4 regions of the Arthrobacter sp. 10N43 genome follow, and region 1 is predicted to be linked to each of the others. Evidence: riboswitches for the same ligand, from Rfam matches in the RefSeq annotation. Region 1 holds a riboswitch; each other region holds the start of a gene.

Region 1 (7,134 bases):
GCGGATGAGGTGGCCGCGCAACACAATGTGCTTGAGTTGCCGCAGCGTCGCCGGATTTTTCCGCGGATCCTCTGGCGTGACCAGGACATCGGCGCTTGCGGCTTCGCCGATGGAGTCCGCGCCGAGCCAGGTCCTCGCGGACCAGCTCGCGGCGTCGAGGGCGGCAGCGGCGGGCAGGCCGGCTGCGTGCAGGGCCTGGATCTCGTCGACAATCCGGCCGTGGCTGATGACACTGCCGGCGTCGGTCCCGGCATAGATGGCCAGCCCGGCCTCGTAGGCTTCGAGGACCCGCTCGGCGCGCCGCTCCCACAGCGAGCGCATATGGGCGGCGTAGCGCGGAAACTTGGCCTCCGCCCGCGCCGCGATGTCCGGGAACGTGGCGATGTTGATCAGGGTGGGCACGATCGGGACGCCCTGTTCGAGGAAGCGCGGCAGGTGCCGCGGCAGCAATCCGGTGGCGTGCTCGATGCAGTCGATCCCGGCGTCGAGCATGTCATCCAGGGTGTTTTCGGCGAAGCAGTGCGCGGTGACGCGGGCCCCTTCATCGTGGGCGGCCTGGATGGCGTCCTTGACCGTGCGGGCCGGAAAGCTGGCGGCGAGGTCGCCGACGTCGCGGTCGATCCAGTCCCCCACCAGCTTGACCCAGCCATCGCCTGCACGGGCCTGCTTCCGTACGGCCTCGACGAGATCGCCGGGCTCGACCTCGACGGCCAGGCCGCGCAGGTAGCGCCGGGCCCTGGCGATGTGCCGGCCGGAGCGGATGATCCGGGGAAGGTCCTGGCGCTGCTGGAGCCAGCGGGTGTCGTGGACGGCGCCGGCATCGCGGACCAGCAGCGTCCCGGCGTCGCGGTCCGCCAGGGCTTGGGATTCCGCGGTGGCCTCGGAGACGTCCCCGCCCGGGCCAAGGCCGATGTGGCAGTGTGCGTCCACGAGCCCGGGCATGACCCAGCCGTCCAGCACGCGGTCCGGCGCGTCGGCGGGACGGTCGAAGGTCAGCAGGCCGTCCACCGCCCAGAGCCCGCGGCGTTCCTGGTCCGCCGCGGTGAGGATGGGGCCGGTGAACTCGATGATGCTGGTCATGGCCTACAGCCTAATCCGCATGACGATCCGCCGGCCCAGCCCATCCAGGCCCAGTTGCGCTTCGTGGATCCGCAGGGCGCCCAATGCCGGCCCCGGCTCGGCGAGTTCCTCAAAGCCGCAGCTTGCGTAAAACGGGGCATTGAACGGAACGTCCGCGAAAGTGCACAGCGTCATCCATGCATAGCCCCGGCCGCGGGCCGCGTCGATGGCCGAGTGAACCAAGGACCGCCCAATCCCCCGTCCGGCAGAGTCCGGATGTACGGAGAGTTGTTCCAGGTGGGCCTGGCTGCCGACTTCGTCCACGCGGGCGAATCCCACAGGCGGGCTTCCGGCGACCAGTACGAAGAGCGGCTCAACCGGCGTCGTCATTTCCGGGGACGGGAGCGCCTGGTTCCCCAATGCCGCTTCAAGGAGGCGGTCGGCCGCGGCCTCGAGAACCGGCAGCGCCGCGAGGTCTTCCGGCGTCGCCGTCCTGGTGCGGGGCACGGGCCCGGGCAGAGTCACAATTCCACGCTAACACTGCCGCCTGGCCGGGTGCCGTCACACTCGGCAGGCTTCCAGTGGGCCTGTGGTAGCTTCGTCTACGACCACACGGGTGCCCTTGCAGGGGCTGAGATCGGGCTAGCGCAGCCTGCGACCGTTGAACCTGTCCGGGTAATGCCGGCGAAGGAAGTGAGTAATCCTTTGAGCACCACAGAAACACAGCACAGCCCTGCCCAAAAGAAGCCAGCAGTCACTACCCAGTCGCTGAAGTCCCACTCGCTGGCCTTCACCGCGGATCCGGAGCACGGCATCCGCGTCCCGGTGACCGAGATCGCCCTGGAACCCTCCCCGGGCGGTGTCGCGAACGCTCCGTTCCGGGTCTACCGCACGGCCGGCCCGGGCAGCGATCCGGTCCGCGGGCTGGAGCCGTTCCGGGCTCCCTGGATCGAGGCGAGGGCGGACACCGAACCCTACGCCGGCCGGGAACGGGAGCTTCTCGATGACGGCAAGTCGGCGGTCCGCCGGGGTGCGGCGTCGGCCGAATGGCAGGGCGGGCGCCCGGTGCCGCGCCGCGCCGTCGAGGGCAGGACCGTCACGCAGATGCGCTACGCCCGCGACGGCGTCATCACCCAGGAAATGCGGTTCGTCGCGCTGCGCGAGAACTGCGATGTGGAGCTGGTGCGCAGCGAGGTGGCCGCGGGCCGCGCGATCATTCCTAACAACGTCAACCACCCCGAATCGGAGCCGATGATCATCGGCAAGGCGTTCCTGGTGAAAATCAACGCCAACATCGGCAACTCGGCCGTGACCAGCTCCATCGCCGAGGAGGTCGACAAACTCCAGTGGGCCACGCAGTGGGGCGCGGACACGGTGATGGACCTCTCCACCGGTGATGACATCCACACCACGCGCGAGTGGATCATCCGCAACTCCCCCGTGCCCATCGGCACCGTCCCGATCTACCAGGCGCTGGAGAAGGTCAACGGTGAGGCCAACGCCCTAACCTGGGAGATCTTCCGGGACACCGTGATCGAACAGTGCGAGCAGGGCGTGGACTACATGACCATCCACGCCGGGGTGCTGCTGCGCTATGTGCCCCTGACGGCCAACCGGGTCACCGGCATCGTCTCCCGCGGCGGCTCCATCATGGCCGGCTGGTGCCTGGCGCACCACCAGGAGAACTTCCTGTACACCCACTTCGACGAGCTGTGCGAAATCTTCGCGAAGTACGACGTCGCGTTCTCCCTGGGTGACGGGCTGCGGCCCGGCGCGACGGCGGATGCCAACGACGCGGCGCAGTTCGCCGAGCTGGACACCCTGGCCGAGCTCACGCAGCGGGCCTGGGAGTTCGATGTGCAGGTCATGGTGGAGGGTCCCGGGCACGTGCCCTTCCACCTGGTCCGGGAAAACGTGGAACGCCAGCAGGAACTCTGCAAGGGCGCACCCTTCTATACGCTCGGGCCGCTGGTCACCGACATTGCGCCCGGTTATGACCACATCACCTCGGCGATCGGCGCCACCGAGATTGCCCGCTTTGGCACCGCCATGCTCTGCTACGTCACGCCCAAGGAGCATCTCGGGCTGCCGAACAAGGATGACGTGAAGACCGGGGTGATCACGTACAAGATCGCCGCCCATGCCGCCGACCTCGCCAAGGGCCACCCCGGCGTCCACGAACGAGACGACGCCCTGTCCAAGGCGCGGTTTGAGTTCCGCTGGCGGGACCAGTTCGCCCTGTCCCTTGACCCGGTGACGGCCGAGGCCTTCCACGACGAGACGCTTCCCGCGGAGCCGGCCAAAACCGCGCACTTCTGCTCGATGTGCGGTCCCAAGTTCTGCTCCATGCGGATCAGCCAGGACATCCGGGATGAGTACGGTACCGGCAACTATGGTTCTGTCGATTCGCAGGCTGCCCTGGCGCAGATGGCGGCCGGGATGCGGGCGAAGAGCAGCGAGTTCCTCGCCTCCGGCGGCAAGGTCTACCTGCCGGAGCCTGCCGTGGGCGGACCGACAGCGTCCTAGCAGGCCCGGGCGTGCTGGTGCCGGCTGACCTCGGCGATGAACGATCGGATCGTCCGGTCGCCGTCCGTTGAATCCTGGGGCCGGTGCCCGCCCGCGGCCGTGCGGTGCAGGGCGCCGGTCTCGCGCAGGTAGCCGGCGATTTCCTCATACAGCGGTTCCCAGCCGCCGGTCAGGACCAGCGTCGGCACGCCCGGCACGATTTGCAGCGGCGCCTCCCACGGCGGGGCCTGCAGCCGCAGCCGGCGCGCCGCGCGGAGCGCCTCCGGCGTCGTGGCCCCCGGGGCCTCGGCCGCGAACGCGCGGCGGATGAACTCGCGCTGGAAGTCCTCGTCGCTGAGGTTGTGCCGGACATCGTAGAGCGGCTGCATAAGGGCCCGGTGCGCGGCGGTGGCCGGGAGTTCCGCGGTCAAGGACAGGCAGGCCGGCTCCACCAGGGTCAGCGACTGGACGAGGTCGGGCCGTTCGACGGCGGCCATCATGGCGGCGATGGCGCCCTGCGAATGGGCCACCACATGGCCGCCGGCCTCGCCGCGGCCATCGTCCGCCAGCGAGGCGAGCACGATGGCGGCGTCGGCGGCGAAGTTGGTTTCCAGCGGTTCCGCGACGGCATCAAAACCGTGCCTCCGCAGGAACAGGGCGTCGTAGTCCAGCGCCATTCCGTGCTGCTTGGGCCAAGCGGCGGCGCCGAAGCTGCCATCCCCGTGGACGAAGACTACGCGCTGCTTGAACATTGTCTAACCCTATGGCACATCAGTGCTGATGCCGCCGGCGACACAGTCCCGGCGGCATCAGCAGCTGCAGCTACTTGCTGCCGCCGAGGAACTTGTCGAAGCCCTTGGGCAGGTTCAGCTGGGACGGATCGAAGTCGCCGCCCTGCTGGCCGAACGACGCTCCGGTGGGCAGGGCCTTGGCGCCGGCGGCACGCCGGGCCTCGGCGTCGCGCAGTTCCTGCGCGGCCTTGGCCGGGTTGCCGGAGCGTGCCTTCTTCTTGGGCGCGGATTTGGCTCCCTTGCGGGCACCGCCCCCGCCGCCCATCCCGGGCATCCCCGGCATTCCGGGCATGCCGCCGCCGGCAGCCATCTTCTTCATCATCTTCTGGGCCTGGGCGAAGCGCTCCAGCAGGCCGTTGACCTCGGAGACGTGCACGCCCGAGCCGCGGGCGATGCGGGCCCGGCGCGAGCCGTTGATGATCTTCGGGGCCACGCGCTCGTGCGGGGTCATGGAGCGGACAATGGCCTCGACCCGGTCGATCTCGCGCTCGTCGAACTGCTCGAGCTGCTGCCGGATGTTCTGCGCACCCGGCATCATCATGAGCATTTTCTTCATGGAGCCCATGTTGCGGATCTGCTGCATCTGGGCGAGGAAGTCATCGAGCGTGAAGTCTTCCTGGTCGGCGAATTTCTTCGCCATCCGGGCCGCTTCGTCCTTGTCCCAGGACTTCTCGGCCTGTTCGATCAGGGTGAGCACGTCACCCATGTCCAGGATGCGCGAGGCCATCCGGTCCGGGTGGAAGAGCTCGAAGTCGTCCACGCCTTCGCCGGTGGACGCGAACATGACCGGCTTGCCGGTCACCGATGCGACGGACAGCGCGGCACCGCCGCGGGCGTCGCCGTCGAGCTTGGACAGCACGATGCCGGTGAAGTTGACGCCTTCGTCGAAGGCCAGGGCGGTGTTGACGGCGTCCTGGCCGATCATGGAGTCGATCACGAACAGGACTTCGTTGGGGACGATCGCGCGGCGGATCTGGCGCGCCTGCTCCATCATGTCCGCGTCGACGCCGAGACGGCCGGCGGTGTCCACGATCACGACGTCGTGCAGGGTGCGTTTGGCTTCCTCGACGCCGGCACGGGCGACGGCGACCGGGTCACCGGCGGGGTGGTCCAGTTCGGTGGAGGTGGCACCCGGGTGCGGGGCGAACACGGGAACGCCGGCGCGCTGGCCGACCACCTGCAGCTGGGTGACGGCGTTGGGGCGCTGGAGGTCACAGGCCACCAGCATGGGGCTGTGACCCTGGGACTTGAGCCACTTGGACAGCTTGCCGGCCAGGGTGGTCTTACCGGCACCCTGGAGACCGGCCAGCATGATGATGGTGGGGCCGGTCTTGGCCAGGCGGATCCGGCGGGTCTCGCCGCCGAGGATCTCGACGAGTTCCTCGTTGACGATCTTCACGATCTGCTGGCTCGGGTTCAGCGCCCCGGAGACCTCGGCGCCGAGGGCACGCTCGCGCACGCGGCCGGTGAACTCCCGGACCACGGGCACAGCGACGTCGGCGTCCAGAAGGGCACGCCGGATCTCGCGGACTGTGGCGTCAACGTCCGCCTCGGTCAGGCGGCCCTTGCCACGCAGATTCTTGAAGGTTGCTGTCAACCGGTCAGAGAGTGAATTGAACACGCGCCGTGCACTTCTTTCAGTGGATGTACAGGTGGCGGCCGGTGCGGCACGCCAGCGTCGCGACTGGTGTTCGCCTGGGCGAACCGCCACGACAACAGGACTCGACTATCTAGGGTACCAAGATGCGCCTTCAAGATGGCATGCTGGCTTAGGTGACCAGCCAAACAACTGTAAAAACCCTGCTCATCCTGGGCGCCTCCGGCGATCTTACCGGCAGGCTCCTGTTGCCGGGGCTGGCCCGCCTGGTGGCCCGGGGCCGCGCCGACGGCCTCACCCTGGCCGGAGCCGGATCGGACCCCTGGACGCCGGAGCAGTGGCTGGGCCGCGTCGAGGACTGCTTCGCGGACGAGGACGCCCAGGCCGACGCCCACGGCAAGCGGGAACTCAAGCGGATCCGGCAGGACAGCACCTACCACCAGCTCGATGTCACGGCCGAGGGCCAGCTCGCCGGGCTGCTGGCCCGGCTGGAGGGCCCCGTGGCCGTCTATTTCGCCCTCCCGCCGCGTGTCAGCCAGCTCGCGTGCGAAGCGCTCGCGCCGGAGGACGTGCCCGCGGGAACCCGGCTGGTCATGGAGAAACCGTTCGGCTCGGACGAGCAATCCGCACGGCACCTGAACAGGACGCTGGCCGCACTGGTCCCGGAGGACCACATCCACCGGGTGGACCACTTCCTCGGCAAGGCCACGGTCCTGAACATCCTGGGCCTGCGCTTCGCGAACACCTTCCTGGAGCCGGTGTGGAACCGGCAGCACATCGAAAAGATCGAGATCATTTTCGATGAGGACCTCGCCCTCGAGGGCCGCGCCCGCTACTACGACGGCGCCGGGGCCCTCCGCGACATGATCCAGAGCCACCTGCTGCAGATCATGGCCCTCATGGCCATCGAGCCGCCGGCCTCCGTGGACGAACGCGACCTCCGCGATGCCGTGGCCACGGTGCTGCGGGCCAGCAGCATCCAGGCCCCGTACCGCCAAAGCACCCGCCGGGCACGGTACACCGCGGGTTCGATCGACGGCCGGAAAATTCCGGACTACACCAAGGAGGACGGCGTGGACGCGGCCCGGGGCACCGAGACCCTGGCCGAGGTTCAGGTGCAGATCGGGAACTGGCGCTGGCAGGGCGTGCCGTTCATCCTCCGCTCGGGCAAGGCACTGGGCA
Region 2 (7,134 bases), on a different contig from region 1:
TGGATTCCCCGGGGGAACCCATGAGCTATCCCCGGAACAAATCCAGTTGAAATTCCAAACGGACAGTTCTCAGGGTCATAACCCAAGTGTTGGCGTAAGCACCGAAGATCTAGAATACGCTAATTTTGCCTTCGGCCGCAAATGAGGCTGGTTCCGGGGGCAGTCCGTGACAGGCGCCACAACGCCTAGACTCTGCGTTCTTGATGTTGTGTTGCCGCAACGACTTCCGGAACCGTGCCCCACCATCCTACCGGCTGCACAGGCCAGCTCGCGTCAGGCGTGCAACCGCGGCGCGTCGAAGAAGTCCACTTCGTAGCGTGAGGACTGCCGGAAGGCCAGGGCCATGGCTTCCCGCTCGCGCCCGGATGCCTGCCGGGCCGCCGTGTCCATGTACGCGATGGCCTGCCGGGTGGCTGCGGCGAAGTCCTCATCGGCGTAGGTCCGCAGCCAGTCGGCGTAGGGATGCCCGGCGGGTGCGCCGCCGGAAAGGAACTCCCGGTGCAGCGTGGCGCCGACCTCAGCGTAGAGCCAGAAGCATGGGAGGGCCGCTGCCACGAGGACCCCGTAGCTGCCGGACACCGAGGCGGCCAACAGGTGATCGACGTAGGACTTCGTTACCGGGCCCAAGGTGGCCCCCGTGGGGCGGGTGCTGAGCCAGGTACGGTGCAGCTCGGACTCGACTTCCAGGCAGGTCTGCGCGGACCTGGCCCAGAACAGCTGCTCGGCCTCGGTGGGGGCGATCGCGGCGGCGCGTGCCAGGACCCGGGAGTAGCCGTTGAGGTAGATGGCGTCCTGGGCGAGGTAGTAGGCGAATTCGTGCTCGGGCAGGGTCCCGTCGGCCAGGCCGCGGATGAAGTCCAGGGCGTAGATGGCGTCAAGATCGGCGGTGGCCCCCGCGCGCAGGGCCGCGGCGAACTCGCCCTCCCCCGGAGCGTGGCCCGCATCGGCGTCGCCCACATGACTGTGGCCGACGTGGTGGAAGTGATGGACCGGGCCGTTGCCGTTGCCGACGTCCAGAACCGAGGCTTCGCGGAGTGCGCCCAGCAGCCACGGCTTGACCACCCGCAGCGCCGCTTCCCAGTCCCCCACCCGGGCCTGCACGGTGGCCATGGCCGAGGACAGGGAGCAGCCTGTGCCGTGGCTGTTGCGCGTCGCGATCCGCTCCCCCGGCACCACCACCGTTTCGGTGCCGAGCAGGCCCCCGGTGTTGACCAGCGCATCCGGGCAGCCGGCGTCGCCGTCATTCCCGAGCCCGCCCTGGAGGTGCCCGCCCTTGACCAGGACGGTGGCGCCGGTCAGCGCGGCCAGCCGTTTGCCCTGCGCCAGGGCCTCGGCCCAGTCGGCCGCGACGGGTTCCTTGAGCAGGATTCCGAGTTCGGCGAGGTTCGGGGTGATGAGGTCCGCCAGCGGCAGGAGGGCCTGCAGGGCGGCCTCGGCCGATTCCTGCAGGAGCCGGTCACCGCTCGTGGCGACCATGACGGGGTCCAGGACGACGACTGCGGGGCGCACCTTCTCCAGCCAGGTGCGGACGGCGTCGATCACACCGGCGTCGCCGAGCATGCCGATCTTGACTGCGTCAATGCCGATGTCCTCGCTGATGGCCTCCAGCTGGGCCGTGAGGAACGCCGCCGGGGGTACGTGGACGGCGCGCACGCCCTGGGTGTTTTGGGCGGTCAGGGCCGTGATGGCGGCCATCCCGTAGCCGCCATTCGCCGCGATGCTCTTGAGGTCGGCCTGGATCCCGGCCCCGCCGGACGGATCGGACCCCGCAATCGCCAGCACGCGGGGAATGCGCGGCGGCGCGGGCGGGCGGACCCCAGAGGGCAAGAAACCGGAGGGCAAGAAACCGCCGGGCAGAAAACTGCCCGGCTGAAAATCACTGGGCGGCAATTCGGACGGATTGGATTTCGCGGACAAGTCAGACATCCCTTCGCCGGTGCTAACCGGACAGGTTCAACGGGTCTGGATCTCAGCCGGCCCGATGCGCGGCACCCCGTGTCAGTGTTCCAGCCTAGCCGTTGCCACCGGGCTGCCCCGTTAACGCACGTGCGGGCCCGGGCCGAGCGGACGTATTGTTACGCCCGCTCGGCCCGGACCCGCACCCCAACCAGTCGAAGTGACCGGCCGGGGACGTGATCAGCCGCGGAGGACTACAGCTCCGAGGCCGGTACTCCGACGCCGAGGATGATCGGCTCGTTGCCGGCAGGGATGGACGCCCGCTGGGCCGCGGCGGGCGCCTTGGCCTCGTGAACCGACCCGGCCGCGGCCGGACGTGTGGCCTCGCGGTGTTCCACGGAGGTCTCGTTGGCTGCGCCCTGGGCACGGCTGGCGCTGCGGTTGCGGCGTCCGCGGCGGCCACGAGTCGTGTCCGCTGCCGGTGAAGCCGGGGCTTCCGAGGCGGGCGCGGCTGCCGGCGCCTCGGGGGCCGCGGGTGCCTGGGCTGCGGCTTGCTTGTCGGCCTGCTTGTCGGCCTGCTCACCGGCGTCGGCCTCGCCCAGGTTGGCGAAGGCCTCGGTCAGCAGGTCCAGGGTCAGGGCCGGTGCCTGGGTGTCCTCGGCGTGCTCGACGAAGGGCAGGGCAACCTGCTCGCCGCCAAACGTCAGCACGGTCGCGGGACGCCCGGCTGCTTCGTCCGCGGCGGCGAGGTGCGTAACGGCGTCGACGGCGGCCTGCCGGGCCCCGGCGTCGCTGGCCGCGGCTGCCTCCCCATCGTGCAGGTGCGCGGCGTGCGCCGCGGCGGCAATGTTCGCCAGCGCAGCCCGGGTGGCTTCAGCCTTGGCGTGGCGTTCAGCTTCGGTGGGCTCGGCGTGGACGGCCGCGGGCGTGGACGGCGCGGACTCGGGGCCCTGGCCTCCCCTGCCGCGGCGGCGGCTCTTGCGCTCGGTGCGGGCAGCCGGCTGGGCCGCCTCGGTGCGCGGCACATAGTGCTCCGCGGCGACCGTGTTGGCGCGGCGGTGTTCCACGGGCTCGTCATGGGTGACGATGCCGCGGCCCGCGCACGCCTCGCACTGCTCGCCGAAGACTTCCAGCAGCCCAGTGCCCATCCGCTTGCGGGTCATCTGCACGAGGCCCAGCGACGTCACCTCAGCCACCTGGTGCTTGGTCCGGTCCCGGCCCAGGCACTCCACCATGCGGCGCAGCACGAGGTCGCGGTTGGATTCGAGCACCATGTCGATGAAGTCGATCACGATGATGCCGCCGATGTCGCGCAGGCGCAGCTGCCGGACCACTTCCTCGGCCGCTTCCAGGTTGTTCTTGGTGACGGTTTCCTCGAGGTTGCCGCCGGAGCCCGTGAACTTGCCGGTGTTGACGTCCACCACGGTCATGGCTTCGGTGCGGTCGATCACCAGGGACCCGCCAGAGGGCAGGAAGACCTTGCGGTCCAGGGCCTTGTGGATCTGCTCGTCGATGCGCCAGGCCGCGAAGATGTCCGTGTCCTTGGTCCACTTCTCGAGCCGGCCCACCAGGTCCGGAGCCACGTAGGTGACGTAGGCCTCGATGGTGTCCCAGGCTTCCTCGCCGGAGACGATCAGCTTGGAGAAGTCCTCGTTGAAGACGTCGCGGACCACCTTGATGGTCAGGTCAGGTTCGCCGTAGAGCAGCTCGGGGGCGAGGATCTTGGTGGACGTCGACTGGCTCTCGATGCCTTCCCACTGCGCGCGGAGCCGGTTGATGTCGTGGGTGAGCTCTTCCTCGGAAGCGCCCTCGGCCGCGGTGCGGACAATGACGCCCGCGTCCTCGGGCAGGCGGTCCTTGAGGATCCGCTTGAGGCGGTTGCGTTCGACGTCGGGCAGCTTGCGGGAGATGCCGGTCATGGAACCGCCGGGCACGTACACGAGGTAGCGGCCGGGCAGCGAGATCTGGCTGGTGAGGCGGGCGCCCTTGTGGCCGACCGGGTCCTTGGTGACCTGGACCAGTACGGAGTCGCCGGACTTGAGCGCGTTCTCGATCCGGCGCTGCTTGCCTTCGAGGTTGACGGACTCCCAGTTCACTTCGCCGGCGTACAGCACAGCGTTGCGGCCGCGGCCGATGTCCACGAAAGCGGCTTCCATGGACGGGAGAACGTTCTGGACCTTGCCCAGGTAGACGTTGCCGATCAGGGAATCCTGCTGGGTCTTGGACACGAAGTGCTCGGCCAGGACGCCGTCTTCGAGGACACCGATCTGGATTCTGTCGTCGCGCTGGCGGACGATCATCTGCCGGTCCACGGACTCGCGGCGGGCCAGGAACTCGGCCTCGGTGATGACGGTGCGGCGGCGGCCGGTGTCGCGGGATTCGCGGCGGCGCTGCTTCTTGGCTTCCAGGCGGGTGGAGCCCTTGACGGAGGTGACGCGGTTGTTCACCGGCGCCTCGGCCATGGCCCGCGGCGCGCGGACCCGGGTCACCGTGTTGGGCGGGTCGTCGCCTTCCCCGCCGGTCAGCTCCAGGTCCTGGTCACCGCGGCGGCGGCGACGACGGCGGCGGGAGGTCACGCCGTCTTCGAGGGTTGCTTCGGAGCCTTCCTCGCCCTCTTCGTCGGTGCCTTCTGAATCAGTCTCGGACTCGCCGGAGGTGCGGGTGCGCCCGCGCCGCCCGCGGCTGCGGCGTCGACGGCGGCTGCCGGCGTCCTCGTCCTCGTCGCCTTCCTCGTCTTCGGGCTCCGCTGCGGCAACGGGGGCCGGGCGCACCACGGTGCTGAGGTCGGGGGCCTGGAAGATCACGGACGTCAGGGCACCGGGTTCCATGAACAGCGAGGCGGCCGGGCTTTCCTCGGGCCGGGCCTGCGGCTCGTCGGCCGGGGTTTCTTCGGGCGCGGCCACGGCGGGCTGGGTTTCCGCCGAGGCTTCGGCGGTGGCTTCGGCCTGCTGAGCTTCAGCCGGGGCGGCTTCTTCGGCCGGGACGGCTACTGCGGGTACTTCTTCGGTTTTCGGTGCAGCCTTTGCCCGGCTGGCCCGGCGACGGACCGGCTTCTCTACTGCCTTCTCGGCTGTCTTCTCGTCTGCGGACGATGCCTCAGAAGCTTCTGCGGCGGGAGCCTCTGCGGCGGCCGTCGCGCTGGCCTCGGACTCATCGGCGAAGGCAGGGAGCGGTTCCGGGGCGGCCACGCTCTTGCGGGCACGGGTGCGCCGAGCAGGCGCCTTGACTGCAGTTTCGGGAGCAGCAGCTTCGGCAGCTGCGGCCTCGGAGGTTTTGGCGCCAGCTGCTTTGCCGCGAGCGGCGACGGGCTCATCCGAGCCGGCCGCCTCGGCCAGGGCTGCGGCTTCAGCCACCGCCTCCGCGGCAGCTGCGGCGTCCATCTTTGGTACCGGGGCCTTCCGGCGGGTCCGGACGGCCCTCTTCGGCGCTACCGGAGCCTCTGCTTCCGCAGTTAGTTCTACTTCCCCGGCTACTACGTTTTCGTTACCGGTTACAACCTGGTCATTATCCATATGTGGCGACACTCCTGCCCCTGATGCGCCGCCACATTCGGCGCCCGTTGGGGCAAATATGCGTCAACACCCGCAGGCATTGACAGAAGTCAATTGAATACCCTCAGGTTCGCACCGGCAGTGGGGTGCGGCAGCCCTGGAAGGCCGGCGAGATTGTTTTGGAACCCGTTGACCTACATGCCACAACCAGGTGCCGTCCAATGGCATTGCGGGACAGCTGGAATCAGAGGATCCGCAGCTCCCTGCTCATCATTGGCGGTCTTGAAACAAAATCGCCGGACCGGAATCCGGATGTGGATCGGGTTCCAGCCACGATCATTGTCTCACAGGAGGCGTCAAAGCTGGCGTAGGCAAGGCCGGAAGTGCTTCGGCCGCCACGGGGAGCGGCGGCCGGGCTGTTCTCCGGCACCGTCCAGTCTGCGGCGTTACAATCGGGCCAGAAGCACTCGACCACCACGACTAAAGGGACTCATATTCCATGCCCAGCATCTCCAGCACCGCCGGCGACGCGACCGTGCACCAGCCAGGCTCCGGTCCGGCTCCTGCGGACCGGTCTCTCCCTCCGATGACCCGCGACCGTCCGTTCGCCTGGCTCCTGCTGATCACCGGCGCCATCGGCTGGCTCGCGTCCGGGGCCCTGGTGCTGGAGAAGCTGGAAGTCCTGAAGGATCCGAACCACGTCACGGTCTGCGACGTGAACCCGTGGATCTCCTGCGGGCAGGTCATGCAGACACCGCAGAGTTCGGTGTTCGGTTTCCCGAACATGTTCATCGGCATCGTCGCCTTCGCCGTGATCATCACCACAGCCATGGGCATCCTGGCCGGCGCAAAATTCGCCCGGTGGTACTGGCTGGGGCTTCAGGCCGGCGTGACGCTGGGCTTCGCCTTCGTGGTCTGGCTCTGGTCTCAGGCCCTGTATTCCATCCACATCCTCTGCCCGTTCTGCATGGTGGTCTGGGCCGTGATGATCCCCTTGTTCGTCTGGGTGAGCGTCCGCAACATTTCCCACGGCGTGATCGCCCTGCCGGCGGGCCCCACCAAGGTCCTCGGCGACTCCGGCTGGATCATCACGGCGCTGCTGTACGTCGCCGTGATCGCCACGATCTTCTTCGCCTTCATCCAGGTCTTCATCGGGACTTCCGGATACTAGGCGCCCCGCAACCCACCCAGACACAAGGCACCAGACGCACCCAGATAACAGATAAGGCCAATGTTCACAGTGAACATTGGCCTTATCTGTTTTTTCGATCTGTCGCTGGGTGTTAGAACCAGATCTTGATTTCGCGCTCGGCAGACTCCACTGAGTCCGAGCCGTGGACCAGGTTCTGCTGTACCTTCAGGCCCCAGTCACGGCCGAAGTCGCCGCGGATGGTGCCGGGCGCCGCCGTCGTCGGGTCCGTGGTGCCGGCGAGGACGCGGAAGCCCTCGATCACGCGGTGTCCTTCGAAGATCGCGGCAACCACCGGGCCGCTGAGCATGAACTCAACCAGCGGCTCGTAGAACGGCTTGCCGATGTGCTCCTCGTAGTGCTGTTCCAGCAGCTCGCGGCTCGCGTCCACTTTCTTGAGCTCGGCCAGGGTGTAGCCCTTGGCTTCGATCCGGCTCAGGATGGCGCCGGACAGGTTGCGGGCGACGCCATCGGGCTTGATCAGGACGAGGGTGCGCTCAATGCTCACAGTTGCTCCAATGTGTTGGGTGGGATTCGGATCAAGTCTAAGGGGTGCGG
Region 3 (7,134 bases), on a different contig from region 1:
GGGGCAGGGAGCAGCGCCGCGGTCATGTCCGGCGACCGCCCCGTGCGGGCCGACAAGGCCGCCTCCGAAGAACAGCCCGGCTCCCTCAACGTTGACCCCAGACCGGGCACCAGACCGGACCCCAGACAGGAAGGAGGCGGAGAGTGAACATCGCCAGCTTTGCCCCGCTCGCCGTCGTACTCCCCATCCTGGGCGCCGCCCTGACGTTCCTGCTGATCCGCTACCCCCGTGCCCAGCGTGCGGTCAGCATCGCCCTCCTGTCTTTGACCCTGCTGCTGGAATGCCTGCTGCTGGCGTCCGTCTGGGACGGCGGGACAACCGCCGTCAACATCGGCGGATGGCTGCCGCCCTGGGGCATCGTGCTGGTGGTGGACCAGTTCTCCTCGCTCATGCTCGTGGTGTCCTCGGCCGTGAGCCTTGCGGTGCTGATCTACGCCACGGGACAGGGCATGGCCGACGGCGACCGTGACGCGCCCGTCTCGATCTTCCACCCGACGTACCTGATCCTGGTGGCCGGGGTGTCCAACGCCTTCCTCTCCGGAGACCTCTTCAACCTCTACGTCGGCTTTGAGATCCTGCTGACGGCCAGCTACGTGCTCATCACCCTCGGCGGAACGGGCCCGCGCATCCGGGCCGGCGTGACCTACGTGGTGGTCTCGGTCGTGTCCTCGGTCTTGTTCCTGATCGCGATCGCCATGGTCTACGGCGCCACCGGAACCATCAACATGGCGGACCTCGCCATCAAGCTCGGGGACCTGGACCAGGGCACCCGGACGCTGCTGCACGTCATGCTGCTGGTGGCCTTCGGCATCAAGGCCGCCGTGTTCCCGCTGTCCTTCTGGCTCCCTGACTCCTACCCCACGGCCCCGGCCCCGGTCACCGCCGTGTTTGCCGGGCTGCTGACCAAGGTGGGCGTCTACGCGATGGTCCGTACGGAGACGCTGCTCTTCCCGGGCGACGCGCTCAACGCCCCGCTCATGGTCGCGGCGCTGCTGACCATGGTGGTGGGCATCCTCGGCGCCCTGGCCCAAAGTGACATCAAGAGGCTCCTGTCCTTCACCCTGGTCAGCCACATTGGCTACATGGTCTTTGGCCTGGCCATGTCCACGGTGGCCGGCCTGGGCGCCGCGGTCTTCTACGTGGCCCACCACATCACCATCCAGACCAGCCTGTTCCTGGTGACCGGCCTGATTGAACGCCGCGGCGGCAGCTCGTCCATGGACCGCGTGGCCGGACTGGCCAAACTCTCCCCGGTTTTGGGAGTCCTGTTCTTCATCCCCGCCATGAACCTGGCCGGCATCCCGCCGTTCTCGGGCTTCCTGGGCAAGCTGGGGCTCCTTCAGGCGGGCGTCGAGCTGGGCACGCCGCTGGCCTACGCCCTGGTGATCGGCGGCGTGCTGACCAGCCTGCTGACCCTGCTGGCGATCGCGAGGGTCTGGAACCGGGCGTTCTGGCGCAAGCCCGAGGACGCCGAACACCCCGATCCGGTGCTCCTGGCGGCCCCGGCGGACTCCGCCACCGGGGACCGGGCCGGCCGGGCGAACGTAACCCTGCTGCCGCGCACCATGGTGGGCTCCACCCTGGGCCTGGTGGTCTTTGGCGTGGCCCTGACGGTCTTTGCCGGACCGCTGTTCAGGGTGGCAGACCAGTCCGCCGCAGAAATGCTGGACAGGTCCCCCTACATCCATGCCGTGCTGGGCCAGGACGCACCTGTGCCGCCGGTGCCAGGTCAGGTCCAGTTAGGCCAGGTCCAGCCAGGGCAGGCCCCGCCCGGCCAGGTCCAGGAGCAGGGCGGCGGGAAATGAGCCGGAAAAGGATCTCGCTGCGCCAAGAACTGCCGCTGCTGGTGTGGCTGGTTTTCGTCTGGGGCGCATTGTGGCAGAACTTCAGCCCCGGCAATCTCCTCTTCGGGGCCCTCATCGCCGTGCTCGTGGCACGCATTTTCTACCTGCCCCCGGTGGAGCTCGGCGGCCGCTTCAACGTGCTCCGCGCCGTCCCCTTCGTCCTCATCTTCCTAGGAAAAGTCGTCGCGGCCAGCTTCCAGGTCCTGTACCTCGCCGTGGCCCGCGGCCCCAAAGTCGTCAGCGCAATCGTCGCCGTGCCGCTGCGGAGCCATTCCGACCTCCTGGTCACGGCCACCGGGCACGTGATCTCCCTGATTCCGGGATCCCTTGTGGTGGAGGTGGACAGGTCCACGTCCACGCTCTACATCCACGGCATCAACGTCCGCAACGCCCAGGACGCGGCCAAGCTGCGCAAGGAGGTCCGGGACACCGAGGCGGGGCTGATCAGGATCATGGGCTCCAAAGACGAACTCTCCGCCCTTACCCAGGAGGTCACCGCATGATGCAGATCGTCCTGACGGTGACCGCCGTCGTACTTTCCCTTGCCGCGCTGGGGGCGATCATCCGGATCGCGCGGGGCCCCTCACTGCTGGACCGTGTCCTCGCCGCCGACGTGCTGCTGGCCATCTTCGGCGCGGCCCTGTGCATCGACATGGCTGCCAACCGGCACCTGAACAACCTGATGCTGCTGGTGGCGATCTCCCTGATCGGCTTCGTCGGCTCGGTCACCTTCGCCCGGTTCGTGGCCGACCGGAGGGAGAGCGTCCGTGAATCCTGACACAGTGATCGACTCCGTCTCGGCCGTGTTCATGGTGACCGGCGCCCTCATGTCCCTCGGCGCCGCTGTCGGGCTGTTGCGCTTCCCGGACCTCATGAGCCGGATGCATGCCGCCACCAAACCGCAGGTCCTGGGACTGTTCCTGCTGCTGGCGGCCCTTGGCCTGCAGATGCGCACCTGGTGGGTGTGGCCCGTGCTGGTGGTGGCGTGGCTCTTCCAGCTGCTGACCGTCCCCGTATCGGCCCACATGGTGGGCCGGGCCGGTTACCGGACCAAGCACCTGCACCCGGAGCTGCTGACCTCCGACGAGCTCGAGGCAGTGGTCCAGCAGGCGGCCGCCAAGCACGGAGCGGACGACGGCGACGCCGGCTGACCGAAACGGCTGACCGCAGCGTCTAATCCGGAGGGGGCCAGCCAGGTCCGTCCAGCCAGGTCCGCGCAGCCCGAGCCGCCCTGACGATGTCCGGCCATACGATGCCTGTTTAGACGATGTCCTGGGTTTTGGAGAAGCGGGTGATCGCCCGCTGCGTGCCGCGGTTGGCGAGCACCTGGATGATGGCGCTGACCGATGCCGAGATCAGGGCGAACGTCAATGCCGTGCGCAGCGTGGTGGGGACGTCGTCGTCGTGGCCCTTGGGCGGCTTGTTGCCCGTGGACTTTTCCCAGATGGTGTCCACCAGCTTGGTGCCGGCAAAGCCGGCCGCGAGGCTGACGCCAGTGCCGAGCAGCTTGATGAGGATGGTCATTCTTCGGTCTCCTTGGGGCGGGAACAGGGGCTACCCCCAGCCTAGCGTTCCGGTGTGAGGACGTTCCGCAGGGCCTCGACAACAAGATCGTGGTCCGCCTTCTGGGGCAGGCCGGAGACGGTGACGACCGCGACGGCGCCCGTGCCGCGGACGTAAATGGGAAACGCTCCGCCGTGGGCGGCGAACTCCATCTGGTCGAACCAGGCGTTGTCCTCGATCCTGCCGCCGGCAGCGCGGGCGCGCAGGCCCACCAGCAGGGACGGGACCTCGTAACGCATGGCCGTGCGCTTCTTGGCGTTGATCCAGCGTTCGTTGTCCGGCGTGGCGCCGTCCAGCGCGGCGTGGAAGAGCACCTGCTCGCCCTTGGTGATGTCGACGGCGATGGGCAGCGAGCGTTGCCTGCCCAGCTCTACGAGGAGGAGTCCGAGGTCCAGGGCATCGTCCTTGCTGAACGAGGCGAACTGGAGGGCCTCCATCTCGGCCAGCACGCGGCCGATGAGCGCCGCGAGGGATCCCTGCGGCTGCGGCTCGCTCGAATCGGGGTCGTATTCCCCGGAGGGATCTGGTGTGAGCGTCAAAATAGTCCAGCTTTCCGGTGCGTGACTGGGCCGCCCGCAGGCGGGTCCGGGTGTCCGACACGTCGACTCTACCAAGCGGCAATTCCCGGCCGCGGCGACCGGCTTTGCCCGGCCGCGGATTGTGACGGCACGCCACTGAAAACCCGGCCGTCCGGGTGTAAACTGAGCCAGCCCACAAGGGCAGAATAATTTACGACAGGGGAGCGCCGCCGTCGGGCATCGCCGGAAAAATCCGGGGAAAACCGCTGGTGGGCGCTGAGAGTGCGGACAGCCGCAGACCCTCGAACCTGATCCGGTTAGTACCGGCGCAAGGGAGTCGAGATCTCAGGGTGCGCGGAGGGCGGCGGAAGCCGAACCGGCCGGAGCATCCTCCCCTCCTGTTCCTCAGGAGGACGACATGACAGATATTTCAGCACAGCATGGTTCCACCAGCCGCCCAGCCGCCCGCCGCAACTACACCTGGCGTGTGGTGGACATTGTGGTGGCCGCCTTGATCGCCGTTGCCGGCGGCGTCATCTTCTGGGCCTGGTCCCAGGGCGCGAACCTGATTTCAACCCCGGTCAACGCCATCTACCCGCCGCTCAGCGGACTCTACGCCGGCGGCTGGATGATTCCGGCCGTATTGGGCATGCTCATCATCCGCAAGCCGGGTGCGGCGCTCTTCTGCGAGAGCGTGGCGGCCACGGGCGAGCTCATCATGGGTTCCCAGTACGGCACCACGGTGCTGATCTCCGGTGTGCTGCAGGGCCTTGGCGCGGAGCTGGTCTTCGCGGCCTTCCTCTACACGAAGTTCAACCTGCCGGTATCTCTGCTGGCCGGGGCGGGTGCGGGCCTCTTCTGCGGCCTGAACGATTCCTTCCTCCCGTGGGGCTGGAACATCGCCTACGAAGCCGGCGACAAGCTCGCCTACATCGTCTTCACCACCATCTCCGGTGCAGTGATTGCCGGCGGACTGTCCTGGCTCGCCACCCGAGGCCTGGCCAAGACAGGCGTGCTGGGCTCCTTTGCCTCCCGCAAGGCCGCCACGGAGCCCGTCTTCTCCTGAGTCGACTGCTGAACCTACATCTGAAACCTGCAGACGACTCATGAGACCTTCACCGGAAGTCAGGCCGGCCGCCGTCACGGCCCGCGGCTGGGGCTGGCGGCACGCCGGAAGGCCCCGGCCCGCGGTCAGCGGCCTTGACCTGGACATCCGGCCGGGGGAGCGCGTGCTCCTGCTCGGCCCCTCCGGCGCCGGCAAATCGACGCTGCTCCACGCCCTGGCCGGCGTGCTGGGGGACGGCCCGGCCGGGCCTTCCGGCGACTCCGGCGACTCCGAAGATTCCGACGAGACCGGAAGCCTGCTGATCGACGGGGTCCCGCCGCGGGCGCAGCGCGGCCGCGCCGGGCTGGTGCAGCAGGACCCGGAAACGCAGGTGGTGCTGTCCCGCCTCGGCGACGACGTCGCCTTCGGGGCTGAGAACCTCGCCGTCCCGGCGGAGGAGATCTGGCCTCGGGTGGGCGAGGCGCTCGAGGACGTCGGCCTGGGCAGGCTGCCGCTGGACCATCCGACGTCGGCGCTCTCCGGGGGACAAAAGCAGCGGTTGGCGCTCGCCGGGATCCTCGCGATGCGGCCAGGGCTGCTGCTGCTTGATGAGCCGACGGCCAACCTGGACCCCGCGGGCGTTCTGGAGGTCCGCGACGCCGTGGGCCGCTGCCTGGACAAGACCGGCGCCACCCTGGTGGTCGTGGAGCACCGGGTGGCGGTCTGGAAGGACCTGGTTGACCGGATCGTGGTGCTCCAGCCCGGCTCCGCCACGGACTCCGGGGTCCTGATCGACGGGCCGCCGGACCGGGTCCTGGCCCAGGCGCGGGACATGCTCATCGGTGCCGGCGTGTGGGTCCCGGGCCACGTGCCGGCAACGCGGGCGCGGCGGCAGGCGCCCGGCGCAGGTCAGCTCCTGCTGGAGGCGGAAGGCCTCGCGGTGTCCCGCGAGCGGCCGCGGCGGGCCGGGCTGCGCGAGCGGTTCCGCACGATCGCGCCGCGTCCGGTCCAGTCCGGGGTATCTGCCCAGGTCCGTGCCGGGGAGGCCCTGACCATCACGGGGCCGAACGGCTCGGGGAAGTCCACCCTGGCGCTGACGCTCGCCGGTCTCCTGCGGCCCGTTGCGGGGACGGTCACGGCCGCGCCTGGTCTCAGCGGCGGTCTCAGCGCGGGCCTCAGCGGCGGCCCCGGCGCGGGTGCCGCGGGCGGCGCCGGAACCGACCCGTACCGGTGGAAGGCCCAGCAGCTGATCGCCAGGATCGGAACCGTGTTCCAGGAACCCGAGCACCAGTTCGTCACCGGCAAGGTCCTCGATGAGCTCATGTTCGGCCCCCGCCACCTCGGCTACGGCGAAGACCGCGTCGCTGAGCTGCTGGAACGGCTGCGGCTGACGGAACTCGTCGACGCCAACCCCTACACGCTCTCCGGCGGCGAGAAGCGGCGCCTGTCGGTCGCCACCGTGCTCGCGGCGCATCCGCGGGTGCTGGTCCTGGACGAGCCCACCTTCGGCCAGGACGCCAACACCTGGGCCGAACTCGCCTCATTCCTGTCCGAACTCCTCGACGCCGGCACCGCCGTCGTGTCCGTGACGCACGACGCCGAATTCAGCGCCGTACTTGGCGGCACGGAACTCCGCCTCCGGCCGCGGGAAACTGCCGCCGCAGACGCTCCCGGCCCGGACCTTGAACTCCCGGAGAGGGCCTCACCATGAGGGACACACTGAGCCTTCGCGGCAACCACGCGATGCTGACCCGCGCCAACCCGCTCGCCAAGTTCGCAGCGGTCTTCCTGATCACCCTGGTCCTGGCGCTGTCCATCGACTGGGTCTCGGCGTCGGTGGCCCTGGCCTTCGAACTGCTGCTCCTGCCGTTGGCCGGCCTCACCCTGGCCCTGCTGTGGCAGCGCGGCTGGCCGCTGATCCTCGCGGCGGCGCTGGGCGGCTGGAGCACCGCCATCCTGGCGCCCGACGCAGGGGCCATCCTCGTCGACGTCGGGATCTGGTCCATCAGCGCCGGCTCCCTGCAGCTGGGGATCGGCTTCATGCTCCGCGGGCTCGCGATCGCACTGCCGGCGGTGCTGCTGATGAGCTGCACCGACCCCACCGACCTCGCCGACGCCCTGGCCCAGAACGCAAAACTGCCGCACCGGTTCGTCCTGGGCACCC
Region 4 (7,134 bases), on a different contig from region 1:
TATTCATTTTGGGCTGCGCTGCTTGCTCAACGGGGCCGGCCATTGGCCGTTCCGGAGCACGCTCGGGCGCGCAAGCAAATCCAGTGGAAGCCGATCGCGGGCTATCTAAATGCTGGCACTGGGGACCAGCGGGTGGATCTCAAGATCGCGTAGGGGCGGGCTTGTTGAATTCAAAAATCATGGAAATCAACGACCGGGCATCCATTTCTACCTCTCCAGTCTAGCTGTACCACGGGCGGATCCTCGACTGGACCCATGAACGGACCCGTGGACTGACCACGGGAGCCCGCCCGGCACGGGACGGTCAGGGCGCAGGCAGTGGACCGTCAGCCCACGAGCTCCAGCTGGATTTCGCGGGTGGCGATGTCCGAGGACACCACCCGGACCCGGACTTGAGTGCCCGGTTCAAGGTCGCCGGGGCAGCGTGCGGTCACGGCAGGTTCGGCGATCTGGACCATCCCGGACGGGCCGTTGCCGTTTCCGTTGGACTTGCCCCCGTTCCCGTTGCCGTTCGCCTTGCCGGCCGTGCCGCCGTTCCCATTGCCGTTCCCGTCGCCGCCGGTGGTGCTCTTCGCCGGCTTCGAACCGGAGATGACCACGGCGTCGAATTCCTGGCCGATGTGGTTGACCAGCAGGGCAGCCTCCACGGTGTCCAATGCCAGCCGCTCCAGCTTTGCGGCGAGCTGGTCCGAGGTGCCCATGATCGCCGGAAGGGACGGCAGGGCCGCCCGGGCCCAGTCCGGAACCTCGGTGCCGCTGCTCAGGGCTTCACAGATCACCAGCACGAAGCGGTCCACCAGCCGCCGCAAAGGCGCCGTGGAATGGGCGTAGGCGGCGCCGATGGCTGACTGTACGGCGGCTTGGGGTACCGTCCCGTCGAAGTGCGTGTACCCGGCGCCACGGAAAAGCATGCCGGCCGAATGCACAATGGCCAGCTGCCGGGGGTCGGTGGGGTCCAGGGTCCGCAGGTACTCGCCGTAGCCCATTTCTCCGTCCCAGGGCTTGCCAAGGGCGTGGGTCTGGCGGTGGAAATGCCGCAGCGACGCCTCGTCCGGGGCGGGCATGGTCCGCAGGATGCCGACCTTGCCCTGGAGCATGAGCGCGGCGGCCGCCATTCCGGTCATGAGGGAAATCTGGGCGTTCCAGTCCTCCACCGGCAGCGGCGGGGCCGCCACGATCCGGTAGCCGCCGTCGGGCAGTTGCTGGATTTCCTGTTCGGGCATGTTCAGGCTTGCCCCGCCGCGCAGGCGTTCGAGTTCCACCCGCTTGATGCCTACCTCTTTGAGCAGCTGCAGCACGGGCGTGGCCGTGCCGGCGTCGAGGTCGGCCTGGACGGCCTTGTAGCTGAGTTTTGCGCGGCTGCGGACCCGGGCCCGGCGCACAAGGACCGATGTCACCTCTGCCGCGGCGTCGAGCCCGAACTCCCAGACGAACGCGGAGCACAGCTGACCTGCGAGCAGGCTGCCGGCGGCCTCGCTGATGATCTCCGGATGCAGCGGAATCCTTCCGTCGGGGGTGTAGAAGGTCTGCCCGCGGCGCCGGGTCTCGGCGTCGAGCGCCCCGCCCGGGGCGACAAACGACGGGACGTCGGCGATGGCGTAAAACACCTTGTAGCCCTCGTCATCCCGTTCGATGAACAGGGCCTGGTCGAGGTCGGTGGACGATGCCGGGTCGATGGTCACGAACTCGACATGCGTGAGGTCCAGGTCCGGGAGCTTGTGCTCGGCCACGGCCGCCGCGGCGTCGCGCAGCACGTCCTCGGGGAACGGGCCGGGCAGTTCCAGCGTGGTGCGCAACGCCTTGAGGGCCCCGGCCAGCTGGTTCTGCTGCTCGTGGACACTGGGGGTCAGGCGATGATGGGACACGAAAATCAGGGTAGCCCGATTTCCGCCATTAGTCTTGGATCATGAGCGCAACTCCGGAGGATCCTGCCCTCTACAACAGCTTCCTGGCGGATCTGCTGGGAGTGATGGCGTACGGCGAGCTTTCCGCCTTCGAACGGCTCTCTTCCAGTGCCGGATATTCGCCCACGCTGCGTGACCGTGCCGTGCTGGGCAGGATGGCGGTGGCCGAGTTCCAGCACTACGAACTCATCCGGGCCCGGCTCGAGGATATGGGCCTGGACACGGAGGCTGCCATGCTGCCGTTCCAGCCCTCGGTGGACTTCTTCCATGAGCGCACACGCCCGGCGGACTGGTACGAAGCGCTCATGAAGGCCTACGTGATCGACACTGTCTCCGCGGACTTTTACAGCGCCGTCGGCGTGTACGTCGACGCCGGGACCCGGGAGCTGATCGCACAGGTCCGCTCCACCGGCGAGTCCACGGGTGTGCTGCAGGAGCGACTCAAGGCGGCCCTGGCCGATGACCCCCGGCTGGCGTCACGCCTGGCGCTGTGGGCCCGGCGCCTGCTGGGCGAGGTCCTGACCCATGCCCAGCGGGTGAGCCTTGAGCACGCATTCCTGGGCGGGCTGTCGGGACTGGACGACGCGGACGCCAGGGCGCTGGTGGTGGGCCTGACGGCCGAGCTCGCAGCGAACCACGCGCGAAGGATGGCGGGACTGGGGCTCCCCGGCTAGGTTCACTGCCCGGGACGGCCCGGTTCATGGCGGGGAACCTGCTCAGGAGTCAGCGTTCAGGAATCAGCGTTCAGGAGTCAGTGGCGTCCAGCGCCGCCAGCAGTGCACCGGCCGCGTGGGCCGGATCGTCGGCGTCGGTGATGGCCCGGACCACCACGATCCGCCGGGCGCCGGCGTCGACTACCTGCTCCACGTTGCCGAGGTCGATCCCGCCGATGGCAAACCACGGCAGCAGGCTTTCCGTCGGGCCGTCGGGGTTTCCGGCACCCTCGGCGTTCGCCTGGCCGGTCGCCTGGGCGGCGTAACGCACCAGGTCGAGGCCGACGGCGGCGCGTCCCGGCTTGGTGGGAGTCGCCCATACTGGCCCCACACAGAAGTAGTCCAGTCCCTTGCGGCCGGGAGAAGCAGCCACGGCTGCGTCCACCTGTTCAGGGGTGTGGGTGGACAGGCCGATCACGGCGTCTTTGCCCAGGAAGCCGCGGGCTGCGTCCAGCGAAATGTCCTTCTGGCCGATATGGAACACCGGGGCCCCGGACAGGGAGGCGATGTCCGCCCGGTCGTTGACGGCCCACAGCCGTCCGTGGCGCTGCGCCGCGGCGTGCAGGACTTCGAGGAGTTCCAGTTCCTCGGCCGCCTCGAGCGACTTGTCGCGCAGCTGGATGATGTCCACTCCGCCGGCGAAGGCGGCGTCCACGAAGTCCTCGAAGTCGCCGCGGTCCCTGCGGGCGTCGGTGCACAAGTAGAGGCGGGCGGTGGTGTGGAGGTGGTCCTGGCTCATGGGACCAGCCTAGTTCCTCTAAACTGGGCGCATACCGCGGGAGCCCGCAGCAGCCATGGAGCCGCTGCCCGGCTGAGAGGGCGTCAGAGCCGACCGCTTGACCTGATCCGGCTAGTACCGGCGTAGGGAAGGAATTTTTCATGGGCACGCAAGTAGGCTCACAAGCCGGCCGTGAAGCCGTGGCCGCAGATGACGCCACCGCCCGGGATTGTTACACCGGAGCCGTATCCACTGACGGAATCACCGCAGGGGACGTCACCGCAGACGTTGCCGTGATCGGCGGCGGGGTGATCGGCCACGGCATCGCCTTCGAGGCCAGCCGCGCGGGCCGGTCCGTGGTCCTGATCGATGATGTTCCCGGTACAGGAGCGAGCTGGGCCGCGGCCGGCATGCTCGCCCCTGTCAGCGAGCTGCACTACCAGGAGGAGCAGCTGCTGGAACTGATGCTCGAGTCTTCCCGGCTGTGGCCCGGATTCGCGGCCGGGCTCGACGCCGGTCCCGCCGGCCAGGACTCCCGGACGGGTACCGGGTATTTGACGACCCCGACCCTCGCCGTCGGGGCGGACGCGGCGGACCGGCGCGCGCTCGCGGACCTGAGGGAAGTCCAGAAAGCCTCCGGCCTCAGCGTGGAACCGCTGACAGTGCGCGAGGCACGGGGCCGGGAGCCCCTGCTGAGCCCCGGCATCTCGTGTGCCTTCGACATCCCGGCCGACCACCAGGTGGATCCCCGCCTGCTGATCGCCCGGATTGCCGGCGTCCTGGCCGCGGAGGACCGCGGCAGCTTCATCCGGCGGCGCGCTGCAGGGCTGCTGTGGCAGGACGGCAACGTTGCAGGGGTCCGCCTCGATGGCGGCGGTACCGTACGCGCCGCGGAAACCGTGGTCGCCAACGGGCTCGGCGCCGCCGATCTTGATGAATTGCCCGCCGGGCTCACCCTGCCGCTGCGGCCCGTCTACGGTGACATCCTCCGGCTCCGCGTGCCCGCGCACCTGCAGCCGCTGCTCACTGCCACCGTGCGGGGGATGGTGCGCGGGGTCCCGGTGTACATCGTGCCCCGCCAGGACGGCACCGTGGTGATTGGCGCCACCCAGCGCGAGGACGGCCCGTCGGATCCCCAGGCCGTGTCGGCCGGCGGCGTCTACCAGCTGCTGCGGGACGCCCAGCAGCTGGTGCCCGCCGTCGCCGAACTCGAGCTCCTGGAAGCCACGGCGCGGCCCCGGCCAGGCACGCCGGACAACGCCCCGCTGCTGGGCCGGGTTGCCCGCCCGGACGGCGGGGATGTCCCCGGACTCATCATCGCCACAGGTTTCTTCCGGCACGGCGTCCTGCTCACCCCGGCGGCTGCCGCCGTATGCCGCCAACTCATGGACGGGACGCCGGACCCGCGCTGGGCCGGTTTCCGCCCCGACCGTTTTTCCCGCATCCCGGACACGTCCGGGGACAGTCCCAAGAAGGAAGCAGCATGAACATCAGACTGAACGGAACGGAGCAAAGCGTCGCCGACGGCGCCTCCGTCAGCACCCTCGTCAGCCAGCTCACGGGCCGGAGCATCGGCCCCGACGGCCAGGCCGCCGACGGCCGGAAACTCGGTGTCGCCGTGGCCCGCAACGCCGAAGTGGTGCCGCGCAGCCAGTGGCACGCCACGGCGCTCGCCGACGGCGACGACGTCGAACTTGTCACGGCAGTCCAGGGAGGATGACCAGCATGAACGAGACCACACTGGCAGGAACACCGGCCGTGCAGGCGCGCGGGGCGGTGGCCGATCCATTGGTGATCGATGGCGTGGCGCTTGGGTCCCGCCTCATCATGGGCACCGGCGGCGCGCCGAGCCTGGACGGGCTGGGTGCGGCGCTTGTTGCCTCCGGAACCGAGCTGACCACGGTGGCGATGCGCCGCTATTCGCCGGCGGAGACGGGCTCGCTGTTCCAGCTGCTCGAGGACCAGCAGATCCGGGTGCTGCCCAACACGGCCGGCTGTTTCACCGCCAAGGACGCCATCCTCACAGCCGAGCTGGCCCGCGAAGCCCTGGAAACGGACTGGGTCAAACTCGAAGTCATTGCCGACGAGCACACCCTGCTGCCGGACGCCGTCGAACTCGTGGACGCAACCGAACAGCTTGTCGCCCGCGGCTTCAAGGTCTTCGCCTACACCAATGACGACCCCGTGCTTGCCCTCCGGCTGGAAAACCTCGGCGCCACGGCCGTGATGCCGCTGGGCGCCCCGATCGGTACCGGCCTGGGCATCCTGAACCCGCACAATATCGAGCTGATCGTCTCGCGGGCGTCCGTGCCGGTGGTCCTGGATGCCGGAATCGGCACGGCCTCGGACGCGGCGCTGGCGATGGAACTTGGCTGCGATGCCGTGCTGCTGGCAACGGCCGTGACCCGGGCCCAGAACCCCGTGCTCATGGGGGAGGCCTTCAAACACGCTGTCATCGCCGGTAGGCTGGCAAAAAAGGCCGGCAGGATTCCGCGCCGCGAGCACGCCCTGGCGTCCTCGGCGATGGAGGGCCGGGCCGAGTTCCTGTAGGCGATTTCCTGTAGGACAGGGTCCGGCTTTGCCTCCGGCCCATTCGCCGCCAGTTCATTCGCCGATCCAGTTCATTCGCCCAACCAGCACAGGAGCCTGCAGTGGCAGCCACGGACGACGTCCTTACCCGGCCACAGATCGATCAGGCCCTGGCGGGCCTTCCGGATTGGCGGTACCGCCTGGGCGGCCTGGTGACGGTCTACAAATGTCCGACGTCGGCCGCGGCGCTGGAGCTTGTTGCCGCCGTCGGGCGCGTGGCCGAGGACCAGAACCACCACCCGGACCTGGACTGGCGCTACAACCGCGTGTTCCTGCGCTTCACCTCGCACGACGCGGGCACGGAGGTCACGTCCCGGGACGTCCGGGCCGCGGCGGCAGTCAGCGGGGCGGCCCAGGGCGTCAGTGCCGCCGCAGAGCCGGGCCTGTACCGGACGGTGGACATCGCCATCGATTCGGAGGACCCCGCCGGAGTTTCGGAGGTTTGGCGGATCGCCCTCGGCTACCGCAAGGGCCGGTTCGGCGACCTCGTGGACCCCTACGGACGCGGGCCCGGACTGTGGTTCCAGGAGACCTCCACCCCGAACGCCAACCGCATCCACCTGGACATCCACCGGAGCAAGGCCGAATCCGGGCCCGTCCTGGAAAAGACTGCGGCGACCGGGGCCTTAATGAACCGTGACCACGCACCCAAGTGGGTGGTGGTCACGGATGCGCAGGGTAACCGGCTGTGCCTGTGCACCGAGGACGGCCACGGGCCGGACCTGCCGGCGTAGCGCCTAGAGCTTCAGGATGGCGGTGAGCCGATCGGTGTCCTGCCGGGTCCGGGATTTGCCCAGGTAGATAACGGCCGCGATCGACGCCGCCGCGCCGAAGACCATCGGCAGGATCCACGGGATCCAGGTCAGGCCCGGCTGGTAGCCAAACCCGGCCGCCATGAAGATGATCCAGCTCAGCATGCCGACGGCCGTTGCAACTCCCGCCGGGACGCTGATCCCGTATTTCGTGTGCCGTTTGTCGTTGGCCCACACCACAAAGCCCGCAGCAACGGTCACCATGGCGACCACAATCAGGGAAAGCATTCAGGACACCTCGCGCTAGTCAAGAAAACGGCTGTGAAACGGTTTGGAAAACCGGCTGTGAACGGGTTGTGAAGCCGCTCCAACGCCGGCCGGGCTGAGCCTAGAGTGCGCCGAAACCGACGCGGCGGGCTTCTTCTGCCCCGATTTCAACGTAGCCCAACACGTTGGCG

Evidence for each region. Region 1 has a riboswitch for thiamine pyrophosphate ahead of thiC (phosphomethylpyrimidine synthase ThiC). Riboswitches for the same ligand answer to the same signal wherever they lie in the genome.
Region 2: another riboswitch for thiamine pyrophosphate. It lies ahead of AC1DDO_RS02245 (bifunctional hydroxymethylpyrimidine kinase/phosphomethylpyrimidine kinase); the one in region 1 lies ahead of thiC (phosphomethylpyrimidine synthase ThiC).
Region 3: another riboswitch for thiamine pyrophosphate. It lies ahead of AC1DDO_RS19160 (ECF transporter S component); the one in region 1 lies ahead of thiC (phosphomethylpyrimidine synthase ThiC).
Region 4: another riboswitch for thiamine pyrophosphate. It lies ahead of thiO (glycine oxidase ThiO); the one in region 1 lies ahead of thiC (phosphomethylpyrimidine synthase ThiC).

What each region holds. Positions count from the first base shown of each region.
Region 1 is NZ_JBFTIA010000020.1:19,551-26,684, forward strand. It holds gene AC1DDO_RS21765 (amidohydrolase family protein) at 1-1,080, opposite strand, end outside; gene AC1DDO_RS21770 (GNAT family N-acetyltransferase) at 1,084-1,584, opposite strand; TPP riboswitch at 1,662-1,769, shown strand; gene thiC (phosphomethylpyrimidine synthase ThiC) at 1,765-3,585, shown strand; gene AC1DDO_RS21780 (alpha/beta fold hydrolase) at 3,582-4,316, opposite strand; gene ffh (signal recognition particle protein) at 4,387-5,976, opposite strand; gene AC1DDO_RS21790 (glucose-6-phosphate dehydrogenase) at 6,129-7,134, shown strand, end outside.
Region 2 is NZ_JBFTIA010000001.1:500,232-507,365, forward strand. It holds gene AC1DDO_RS02245 (bifunctional hydroxymethylpyrimidine kinase/phosphomethylpyrimidine kinase) at 274-1,926, opposite strand; TPP riboswitch at 1,909-2,006, opposite strand; gene AC1DDO_RS02250 (Rne/Rng family ribonuclease) at 2,151-5,408, opposite strand; gene AC1DDO_RS02255 (vitamin K epoxide reductase family protein) at 5,887-6,558, shown strand; gene ndk (nucleoside-diphosphate kinase) at 6,671-7,084, opposite strand.
Region 3 is NZ_JBFTIA010000013.1:65,890-73,023, forward strand. It holds gene AC1DDO_RS19125 (Na(+)/H(+) antiporter subunit C) at 1-147, shown strand, start outside; gene AC1DDO_RS19130 (Na+/H+ antiporter subunit D) at 144-1,805, shown strand; gene AC1DDO_RS19135 (Na+/H+ antiporter subunit E) at 1,802-2,347, shown strand; gene AC1DDO_RS19140 (MrpF/PhaF family protein) at 2,344-2,622, shown strand; gene mnhG (monovalent cation/H(+) antiporter subunit G) at 2,612-2,995, shown strand; gene AC1DDO_RS19150 (DUF4235 domain-containing protein) at 3,105-3,368, opposite strand; gene AC1DDO_RS19155 (heme-degrading domain-containing protein) at 3,410-3,946, opposite strand; TPP riboswitch at 4,134-4,278, shown strand; gene AC1DDO_RS19160 (ECF transporter S component) at 4,344-4,991, shown strand; gene AC1DDO_RS19165 (ABC transporter ATP-binding protein) at 5,032-6,681, shown strand; gene AC1DDO_RS19170 (energy-coupling factor transporter transmembrane component T family protein) at 6,678-7,134, shown strand, end outside.
Region 4 is NZ_JBFTIA010000004.1:396,918-404,051, forward strand. It holds gene AC1DDO_RS10085 (RNB domain-containing ribonuclease) at 327-1,865, opposite strand; gene AC1DDO_RS10090 (ferritin-like fold-containing protein) at 1,907-2,578, shown strand; gene AC1DDO_RS10095 (thiamine phosphate synthase) at 2,649-3,356, opposite strand; TPP riboswitch at 3,383-3,503, shown strand; gene thiO (glycine oxidase ThiO) at 3,497-4,822, shown strand; gene thiS (sulfur carrier protein ThiS) at 4,819-5,055, shown strand; gene AC1DDO_RS10110 (thiazole synthase) at 5,061-5,885, shown strand; gene AC1DDO_RS10115 (4a-hydroxytetrahydrobiopterin dehydratase) at 5,987-6,658, shown strand; gene AC1DDO_RS10120 (hypothetical protein) at 6,662-6,964, opposite strand; gene AC1DDO_RS10125 (DUF3107 domain-containing protein) at 7,065-7,134, opposite strand, start outside.